3 regions of the Comamonas kerstersii genome follow, and region 1 is predicted to be linked to each of the others. Evidence: predicted binding sites of a transcription regulator. Region 1 holds the regulator's gene; each other region holds the start of a gene.

Region 1 (3,280 bases):
CCGGTCAGCACGGTAAAGCCTGCGTGCAAATCCAGCTCCAGCTGCTGCACGATGACAAAGTCGCGCAGCGTGATCCGCTTGAGCGCCATGGTCAGTAACCTCCCTCGTTCCAGCCGAGCTTCTTGCGCAGCGTTGCAAAGTAGTCCCAGCCCACAGGATGGATGAAGCGCACGCTGTGTTCGGAGCGGCGCACATAGATGCGGTCGCCATGCAGCAGTGAGGCCAGTGACTGCATGTCAAAGTTGGCGCTGATGTCCCGGCCGCTGACCACTTCCATCATCACCTCGGTCTGGTCGGACAGCACAATGGGCCGGTTGGACAGCGTATGCGGCGCAATAGGTGCCATCAGCCAGGCAGGAATCGAAGGGTGCATGAGTGGGCCGCCGACCGACAGGGTGTAGGCCGTAGAGCCTGTGGGCGTGGCCACAATCAGGCCGTCTGCACGCTGGTTGGAGACAAAGCGTCCATCTACCTCGACGCGAATTTCCACCATGCCCGAGGTGCCGCCACGGTTGACCACCACATCGTTCATGGCCAGGGCTTCAAACACGGTGGCACCATCGCGCACCACGCGTGCATGCATCAGCGGGCGGGCTTCCTGCTCGTACACGCCCTGCAGCATGGAGGGCAGCACTTCTTCATAGCGGTCCAGCGCAATGTCGGTGACAAAGCCGAGGCGGCCTTGATTGATTCCTATCAGTGGCGTGCCGTATTTGGCCATCTGGCGGGCAATGCCCAGCATGGTGCCATCGCCGCCGACCACAATGCCCAGGTCGCAGTGTTGCCCCAGCTGGTCCACATCCATGGAAGGAAAACTGTGCTGCAGGCCCGTGTGGGCTGCGGTTTCAGCCTCCAGGACGACTTCACATCCCTGTGTACGCAGGAAATTTGCAATACCGTGAAGCACTGTGCTGGACTGCTCGGTAGCAGAACTAGAATGGCTCGGAGACTGGTATTTACCTACCAGTGCGACATGGCGAAACTTGGACGTCATACCGGAAATTACATCATTAAAATCAAAGCATGCTCGATGAACGTGCCAAGTTATTGTTGAAAGCGCTGATCGAGCGCTATATCGCGGATGGTCAGCCGGTGGGCTCGCGCACTTTGTCGCGAGCCTCGGGGCTGGAATTGTCGCCTGCAACCATACGCAATGTCATGTCTGACCTGGAGGAGTTGGGGCTCATCGCCAGTCCTCATACCTCGGCCGGACGGGTGCCCACGGCGCGTGGCTATCGCCTGTTCGTCGACACCATGCTCACGGTCCAGGGCAGCGAACTCACCCCCCCGGAGCTGCCCGCTGAGCAACCCCAGAAAGTGATTGCCAATGCGGCGCAGCTGCTGTCCAACATGTCCCAGTTCGTGGGCGTGGTCATGGCGCCGCGCCGCAGCTCGGTGTTCAAGCACATTGAATTTGTGAAGCTGTCCGAGCACCGGGTGCTGCTCATCATCGTCTCTCCACAGGGCGATGTGCAAAACCGCGTGCTGTTTACCGATGTGGAGTTTGATGCCTCGGAGCTCACCACCGCCTCCAACTTCATCAACACACACTACGCCGGTCTGGACATTGAAGAGGTGCGCGAGCGCATCAAGCAGGAAGTGGTGCGCTTGCAGGGTGAAGTGGTCAAACTCATGCAGTCTGCTGTCAATCTGGGCGCCGAAGCCATGATGCCCGGCCCCCAGGAACAGGTCGTCATCTCTGGAGAGCGCAATCTCCTGTCTGTCAGCGATTTCTCCAGTGACATGGGTAATCTGCGCCGTGCTTTTGAGCTGTTCGAGCAAAAGACCCAGATCCTGCGTCTGCTCGATGTCTCCAGCAAGGCCGAAGGCGTGCGTATCTATATTGGTGGCGAAAGCCAGGTCGTGCCTTTTGAGGAGCTGTCGGTTGTCAGTGCCCCATATGAAGTGGATGGTCAGGTGGTTGGCACTCTGGGCGTGATCGGCCCCACGCGCATGCACTACGACAAGATGATTCAGATTGTGGACATCACATCGAAATTGGTCAGCAATGCGCTCAGTCAGCATCGCTAGCCGTTACAATGCGCGGGTTTCGTCCTTCGCAAGGAGCGGCGAGGCCCGGTTGGGGCGTTAGCTCAGTTGGTTAGAGCAGGGGACTCATAATCCCTTGGTCGTCGGTTCAAGTCCGCCACGCCCTACCAACATACATAAGGAAAGCCTGCTATCTAAAAAGTAGCAGGCTTTTTTCTTGTCTTGATGGACTGGTGCTCTGTCACTGTCAGCCTGATCTGAAAGACACTTGTCAGGCAGCATAGGAGTGGATGAGCCACCGCAATCCGCCCCTCGCCAGCAGAGATTCGCTGATCATTACAATCGGCATAGATTTCAGTGACAAAACTGGCACAAAACTCTGTCTACACAGAGCGCATCCACGTCACATCTGCCCCCGAACACCGAATACGCGTCCATGCGGATCGGGCACTTCCACCACGGCTGTGTGGTGCTCGATAGTGCATTGATATTTAAGGAAAAATCCATGAGCCTCAAATGCGGCATCGTGGGCCTGCCCAACGTCGGCAAGTCCACCCTTTTCAACGCGCTGACCAAGGCTGGCATCGCCGCCGAGAACTATCCCTTCTGCACGATCGAGCCTAACACCGGCGTGGTGGAAGTGCCTGATCCCCGTCTGAAGCAGCTCGAAGAGATTGTCAAACCTGAGCGCATCGTGCCTGCCATCGTGGAGTTTGTGGACATTGCTGGTCTGGTGGCTGGCGCCTCTCAGGGTGAAGGCCTGGGTAACCAGTTCCTGGCTCACATCCGTGAGACAGACGCCATCGTGAACGTGGTGCGCTGCTTTGAAGACCCCAATGTGATTCACGTGGCGGGCAAGGTGGACCCCATTGCCGATATCGAAGTGATTCAAACCGAGCTGTGCCTGGCTGACCTGGCCACCGTGGAAAAGGCGCTGAATCGCTACTCCAAGGCTGCCAAGTCTGGCAACGACAAGGAAGCGGCCAAGCTGGTGTCTCTGCTGACGCCCATTCAGCAGGCGCTGAATGAAGGCAAGCCAGCGCGCGTAGTGCCCGTGTCCAAGGAAGATGCACCGCTGCTCAAGCCCTTCTGCCTGATTACGGCCAAGCCCGCCATGTTTGTGGGCAACGTTTCGGAAGACGGCTTTGAAAACAACCCCATGCTGGACAAGCTCAAGGCCTACGCCGAAGCCCAGGGTGCGCCTGTGGTGGCGATCTGCGCCAAGATTGAAGCGGAAATGTCCGAGATGGACGACGAAGACCGTGACATGTTCCTGCAGGAAATGGGCCTG
Region 2 (3,280 bases), 1.3 Mb from region 1:
GTGGGCAATGGCCTGGCGCGCTTGCGCCATGGACTCCTGCAGCTCACTCGCATGGCGGCGCGGCCACAGCAGATAACCAAACAGCAGCACGATGGCGCAGCCCATCAAGGTATCCAGCAGCCGCAGATCGGCGTATTGCATGCCGCTGCGCGCAGGGGAGAGAAAGTCGATCAGCACCAGCACCAGCGGCGTGATGGCAAAGGCCGTGAGCGCATAATTGCGTGGTGCCAGCCAGGGCAGCACAAAGGCGATGGCTGCGATGATCAGAATGAACAGCGGCCCCACAGGCACCAGCGCCAGCAGCAGCCCCCCCAGTACAACCCCGGCCGCCGTGCCCACGGTGCGCTGCACGGCCCGCACAAAGATGGAGCCCAGCTCTGGCTTCATCACAATGGAGACGGTCATCGGCACCCAGTACCAATGCGAGACATCATCCACCCAGCGGATGGCATAGCCAATCGCCGTACACAGCGCCAGCGCCAGTGCAGAGCGCACCGTCGCACGGCCCGGAGAAAGTTTTTGCAGCGTCAGCCGCAGATTCAGTGCGCGCTGCGGCAGATTCTGGGGGGTAGCAGACACCGGTGCTCGGCCCCACAGGGCCAGCGTCAGATCATTGAGCGCCTGCCACTGCGCCAAGCCATCGGGGTGCCCCGGTTCCAGGCGCTGATCCTGCACCAGCGCCTGCACCATTTGCTGCAGACAGGTCTGAATCTGCGCAATCTCATCCCGGTTCTGCGTAGCCATAATGATGGCAAACAGGTTGTCCATATTCTGAACCACCTCTGCGGTCTGGTCCCACACAATATTGTGGCCAAGCGCCTGATAACGCTTTTGCAGCATCAATGTATATAGCGCTTCATATTTCATATTGAACTGCAGACGTGCAGATTCCACATCAGCCTGTTCTATTTTTTTCTGGCACAGCGCAATCAAGGCATGCAATACCTGCTCAATCGCATCCCGGCGAATATGGTGTGGGCAAATCCATTTCTCCAGATAAAGCAGCAGCAGATAAAACGAGGCACCACCCAGCAATAGCAGCGAGGACATCCAGAAATGACCAATTTCCGGATTACCCAGCGACACTGCGGCCATCACCATGAACTGCAGACAGCCAATCGAGATCGTGGCGCTGTAGCTGCTGGCAATGGCCATGGCAAAGCCCACAGCGCTCATGATGAGCACGATCCAGCCCCAATCCAGCCCCCAGGTGTTCAGATAGCCCATCAGAAAGCCTGACACCCCTATGGGTGCAGAAATCAGAATTTTTCGCACAGTGAACCCATAAGGCGCATCCCGCTCGCCAATGGAGGGGAACATGGCGCCCATGGAAATCCACATGGTGTACATGAGGGTGTGGGTGTAATAGCCCACCAGCATGGGTAATGCAATCGCCAGCGAGGCGCGGCAGGAGCGGCTCATATTCCATTTGGATGGATTCAGGCGCGCCATTTCCTTCAGCCAGGAATTAGGGTGCAGCGTGACATCACCCATTTTGTTCACCATCGATTGCCTCTCCCCATAAGATCTTTTGCATGAGCACCAATATGCCAGCAGCTAATTATTTATGACACATACAAATACTTGACCATAGCGCAAGCCATATGCACCAAGATAATCCAATACCTTCCACCCCAAGGGCTTATTGCTCAAACAACTTGCATTGGCATTGCCCTACAACAGCCTGCCGATTCCCGCAGCTACACTGCTAGCACAGCCCCTATAAACCTTTGGGGAACTTTTGGTTTAGCACTCTCTCAAACACAGTGCTAATATGAAGCAATGGATGAAAGGATGACTGCAATGACAAACCTAACTGGCACCCATGCTGCTTCGGCCTTGGCACCTGCAAATCCTTGGTCTCTGGTTCCTCCGCTGGGCAACCTGGATGCATACATTGCGGCTGTCAACCGTCTGCCCATGCTGACCCAGGAAGAGGAGCGTGACTACGCACGCAAGCTCAAAGAACACAACGATCTGGACGCCGCCGGGCGTCTGATCATGTCCCACCTGCGCCTGGTGGTGTCGATTTCCCGCCAGTACCTGGGCTACGGTCTGCCCCACGGCGACCTGATTCAGGAAGGCAATGTCGGGCTGATGAAAGCCGTCAAGCGCTTTGACCCAGAGCAGAACGTGCGTCTGGTCAGCTATGCCATTCACTGGATCAAGGCCGAGATTCACGAATACATTCTGAAGAACTGGCGCATGGTGAAGGTGGCTACCACCAAGGCCCAGCGCAAGCTGTTCTTCAATCTGCGCTCGCTCAAGCAGGGCATGCAGGCTGATGCTGCCATGGACGATGATCTGTCCCTGCGCGAAACCCTGACTGCACAGCAGGTGGACGCCATGGCTGCCAAGCTCAACGTCAAGCCTGAAGAAGTGATGGAAATGGAAACCCGTCTCTCGGGTGGCGACGTGATGCTGGACCCCACGCCTGGTGACGATGGTGAGCAGGCCTACGGTCCTATCGCCTATCTGTCGGACGCCTCGCATGAGCCCACGCAGATGATCGAAAGCCGTCAGCGTGATGTGCTGGCCACCGACGGTATTGCCCAGGCGCTGGAGCAGCTGGACGCGCGTAGCCGCCGCATCGTGGAAGAACGCTGGCTCAAGGTGAACGACGATGGCTCCGGCGGCATGACGCTGCATGAGCTGGCTGCTGAATACGGCGTGAGCGCTGAGCGCATTCGCCAGATTGAAGTGGCCGCTATGAAAAAGATGAAAAAAGCGCTGGCAGAATTTGCCTGAGAACGTTCCTGCACACGCTGGCTGAAAAATGCCAGATTCATGTTTGAGCAAGCCCGGATAATCTCCGGGCTTTCTTTTTTCCTGCAAGAAATCATCGCCTTCTGCAGATTTCACGCTTTACAAGCCATGACATCCATCTCTTCTCTTGCCCGTCGCTGCGTTCTGGCTTCCGGCGTTGCCTTGCTGGCCAGCGCGGCTGCCCCTGCTGTTTTTGCCGCATCCTCTACGGAACACTGGCCCAGCAAGCCGGTGCGCATTGTGGTGGGCTTTCCCGGTGGTTCTTCGCCCGATCTGACAGCGCGTACCTTTGCCGATCCGCTGTCCAAGATGCTGGGCCAGCCCGTCATTGTGGAAAACAAGGTGGGTGCAGGCGGCAACATCGGCGCAGCAGAAGTCGCGCGTGCGCAGGATGACCACACCATCGGTCTGATGATCAACGGCAATATGACGATTGCCAAGATCCTCAACCCCGCCACGCCCTACGACCCACTCACCGACCTGGCTCCGCTGACGCTGATCGGCGTCTCGCCCT
Region 3 (3,280 bases), 170 kb from region 1:
CACGCGTGCCTTCTTTTCCTTCATTTCGACTTCGGTAGCAGCGCCCACCTTGATCACGGCAACACCGCCGGCCAGCTTGGCCACGCGCTCTTGCAGCTTTTCGCGGTCGTAGTCGGAAGTGGCTTCTTCGATCTGGATGCGGATTTGCTTGACGCGGGCTTCGATTTCTTCGGCCTTGCCAGCACCGTCGATGATGGTGGTGTTTTCCTTGCCGATTTCCACGCGAGCAGCCTGGCCCAGGTCTTCCAGCGTTACCTTGTCCAGTGTCAGGCCCACTTCTTCAGCGATGACCTTACCGCCAGTCAGGATAGCGATGTCTTCCAGCATGGCCTTGCGACGATCGCCAAAGCCAGGTGCCTTCACAGCCACAACCTTCAGCACGCCACGGATGGTGTTCACCACCAGGGTAGCCAGAGCTTCGCCTTCCACGTCTTCTGCAATGATCAGCAGAGGACGGCCAGCCTTGGCCACTTGCTCCAGGGTAGGCAGCAGGTCACGGATGTTGCTGATCTTCTTGTCGAACAGCAGCACGAAGGGGTTGTCCAGAATTGCAGCTTGCTTTTCGGGATTGTTGATGAAGTAGGGCGACAGGTAGCCGCGGTCAAACTGCATGCCTTCCACGACATCCAGTTCGTTGGCCAGGCTCTTGCCTTCTTCCACGGTGATCACGCCTTCCTTGCCGACTTTGTCCATGGCCTGGGCGATGATTTCACCCACGTCGGAGTCGGAGTTGGCGGAGATCGTACCCACCTGGGCGATTTCCTTGGAAGTGGTTGTAGCCTTGGACTGGGCCTTCAGTTGCTCCACCAGGGCAGCCACAGCCTTGTCGATACCACGCTTCAGGTCCATGGGGTTCAGACCAGCGGCCACGTACTTGGAGCCTTCGCGCACGATGGCCTGGGCCAGCACGGTAGCGGTGGTGGTACCGTCACCAGCGATGTCGTTGGTCTTGGAAGCCACTTCCTTGACCAGCTGAGCACCCATGTTCTGCAGCTTGTCCTTCAGTTCCACTTCCTTGGCCACGGATACACCGTCCTTGGTCACGGTGGGGGCGCCGAAGGAGCGCTCCAGCACCACGTTACGGCCCTTGGGACCCAGAGTTACCTTCACGGCGTTGGCCAGAATGTTCACGCCTTCAACCATGCGGGCGCGTGCTTCGCCGCCGAATACTACGTCTTTAGCTGCCATTTCAAATCTCCGAATTCAGTTCAAAAAGTGGGATGGGTGAAAAGTCTTGATTTACTTTTCGACGACGGCAAACAGGTCGTCTTCCTTCATCACCAGCAGTTCTTCGCCATCGACCTTCACGGTCTGGCCAGAGTACTTGCCGAACAGCACGCGGTCGCCAACCTTCACGTTCAGAGCAATGTGCTCGCCCTTGTCGTTGCGCTTGCCGGGGCCAACAGCCAACACTTCGCCCTGGTCAGGCTTTTCAGCAGCGTTGTCAGGGATATAGATGCCCGAAGCTGTCTTTGTTTCGTTCTCAAGGCGCTTGACGATCACGCGGTCGTGCAAAGGACGCAGATTCATAACATCTCCTAGATATCAATCAACAAGGTGAAACCAAGGCCACCCTGCCTGTGCAGAATGGCTGTAAATGCTGCGAGCTCAGGTGCTGTTAGCACTCAAGCCCGTCGAGTGCTAATAATAAGGTAAAAATTTTTGCTTTCAAGAGGTGGGTGCTCTCGGAATTTTGTAAACCCTGGGTGAACCTGTGAAAAAGGCTCCCGAAGGAGCCCTGTGCCAAGCCGTCTTGCAGGATCAGCATCCAGCGGTGTGGTCTTGGTTTTTGAATATGTGAGTGATTACTTTTTGGTGCACTGCGCCGCCAGGTTCTGCAGGGCGTCGCCGGTCATGCGGTAGCGAATCCACTCGGACTGGGGCTTGGCGCCCAGGCTGTCATAGAACTCGATGGACGGGGTGTTCCAGTCCAGTACGCTCCACTCAAAGCGGCCGCAGTCATTGTCTACCGCGATTTTGGCCAGGTGGCTCAGCAGCGCCTTGCCTGCGCCCTTGCCGCGGTGCTCGGGCGAGACGTACAGATCTTCCAGATACAGGCCCAGGCGGCCCTGCCAGGTGGAGTAGTTGAAGAAGTACACGGCAAAGCCCACGGGCGTGTCGCCATCCAGGCAGATCAGGCCAAAGACCTTGGGGTTGTCGCAAAACAGCGTGCGATGCACATGGGCGGGTGTGGCCAGCACTTCGTGCTCGGCTTTTTCGTAGATGGCCAGCTCGCGCACAAAGTGCAGGATCAGGTCGGTATCTTCGATCGTGGCGGGGCGGATGGTCAGGGCAGACATGGCAATCTCAGGCAAGGGGTGGGTCAGGGCAACGCAGGCTCAGGGCCAGCGCCAAAACGTGCAAAGCAGCGGCGCAGCACGTGGAAATGGTCTTCAAACATCTGGCTTTCCATGGCAGCCAGTTCGCTCACCGGTACCCAGCGGGCCGCAGCCGCATCGTCACCGCCTTGCACGGCGGGCAGGGTATCTCCGGGCAGGTGAAAGACAAACACATGGGTGATGGTGCGCCCGCGCAGGCTGCGGTCCGGGTGGTCAAACACTTTGCAGCCCTGCAAGGCGGCCTGCATGTCAGCGGCAGCCAGTGGCAGGCCGGTTTCTTCGTCAAGCTCGCGCAGGCAGGACTGCCACAGCGTATCGCGGGGCTCCACAAAGCCGCCGGGCAGCGCCCACAGGCCTTTGCCGGGTGCATGGCCGCGCTGGATCAGCAGCACATGGCCATTACAAACCAGCAGGCCATCGACGGTGACAAACACCGGCGGGTAGGGCGCACTGGCCCAGGCAGACTTGTAACCAGCAATCATGCGCCATTCGGCACGCATGGCAGCGTAGTCGGGCGTGGTTTGCCACTGGCGCAGCCACTGTGCCGTGGAAGCGGGTAGCAGCGGGGCGAGTTGTTCCCACATCTGGTCGTGCGGCAGGTCCTGCAGGTTCCAGTAGATCTCTCGCGTGGGTGTGCCGTCAAACGCGCCCTGGCGGGGCAGGCTCAGCAGCTCCCAGTCCGGAAAGCGTGCCAGATAGCTGCTGGTGGCGTCCTTGAAATGGCCCACAAGCGCAATGCGTGCACCGGCGGGGACTTCTGTGTGCACGGCTGCAATCACGGCCTGCACCCAGCGCGGCTCGTCATAGTAGTCCCGCACGGGCACGCAGCGCACGCGGGCAGCATCCGCAGCGGGCAGGCTGCCAAGGATCAGGGTCTTGCGCTCCGGCCAGGTGAAGGGGTTCTTGGGGCTGCGCGCCTGGTAGGCGCTGCCCAGCACGAC

Evidence for each region. Region 1 encodes HrcA, which represses chaperone genes, less so after heat shock. Its sites were predicted from a motif close to TTAGCACTCNNNNNNNNNGAGTGCTAA; they were not measured.
Region 2: rpoH (RNA polymerase sigma factor RpoH) is a predicted target of HrcA. The motif match lies at 1,747-1,773, and genes of this name have one in related genera.
Region 3: groES (co-chaperone GroES) is a predicted target of HrcA. The motif match lies at 1,619-1,645, and genes of this name have one in related genera.

Annotation. Positions count from the first base shown of each region.
Region 1 is NZ_CP020121.1:616,887-620,166, reverse strand. It holds gene recN (DNA repair protein RecN) at 1-89, opposite strand, end outside; gene B5M06_RS02905 (NAD kinase) at 92-994, opposite strand; gene hrcA (heat-inducible transcriptional repressor HrcA) at 1,024-2,031, shown strand; tRNA gene B5M06_RS02895 (tRNA-Ile) at 2,083-2,159, shown strand; gene ychF (redox-regulated ATPase YchF) at 2,495-3,280, shown strand, end outside.
Region 2 is NZ_CP020121.1:1,939,713-1,942,992, reverse strand. It holds gene B5M06_RS09055 (FUSC family protein) at 1-1,506, opposite strand, end outside; gene rpoH (RNA polymerase sigma factor RpoH) at 1,804-2,748, shown strand; gene B5M06_RS09045 (Bug family tripartite tricarboxylate transporter substrate binding protein) at 2,875-3,280, shown strand, end outside.
Region 3 is NZ_CP020121.1:785,982-789,261, reverse strand. It holds gene groL (chaperonin GroEL) at 1-1,188, opposite strand, end outside; gene groES (co-chaperone GroES) at 1,240-1,530, opposite strand; gene B5M06_RS03710 (GNAT family N-acetyltransferase) at 1,806-2,300, opposite strand; gene B5M06_RS03705 (bifunctional nicotinamide-nucleotide adenylyltransferase/Nudix hydroxylase) at 2,324-3,280, opposite strand, start outside.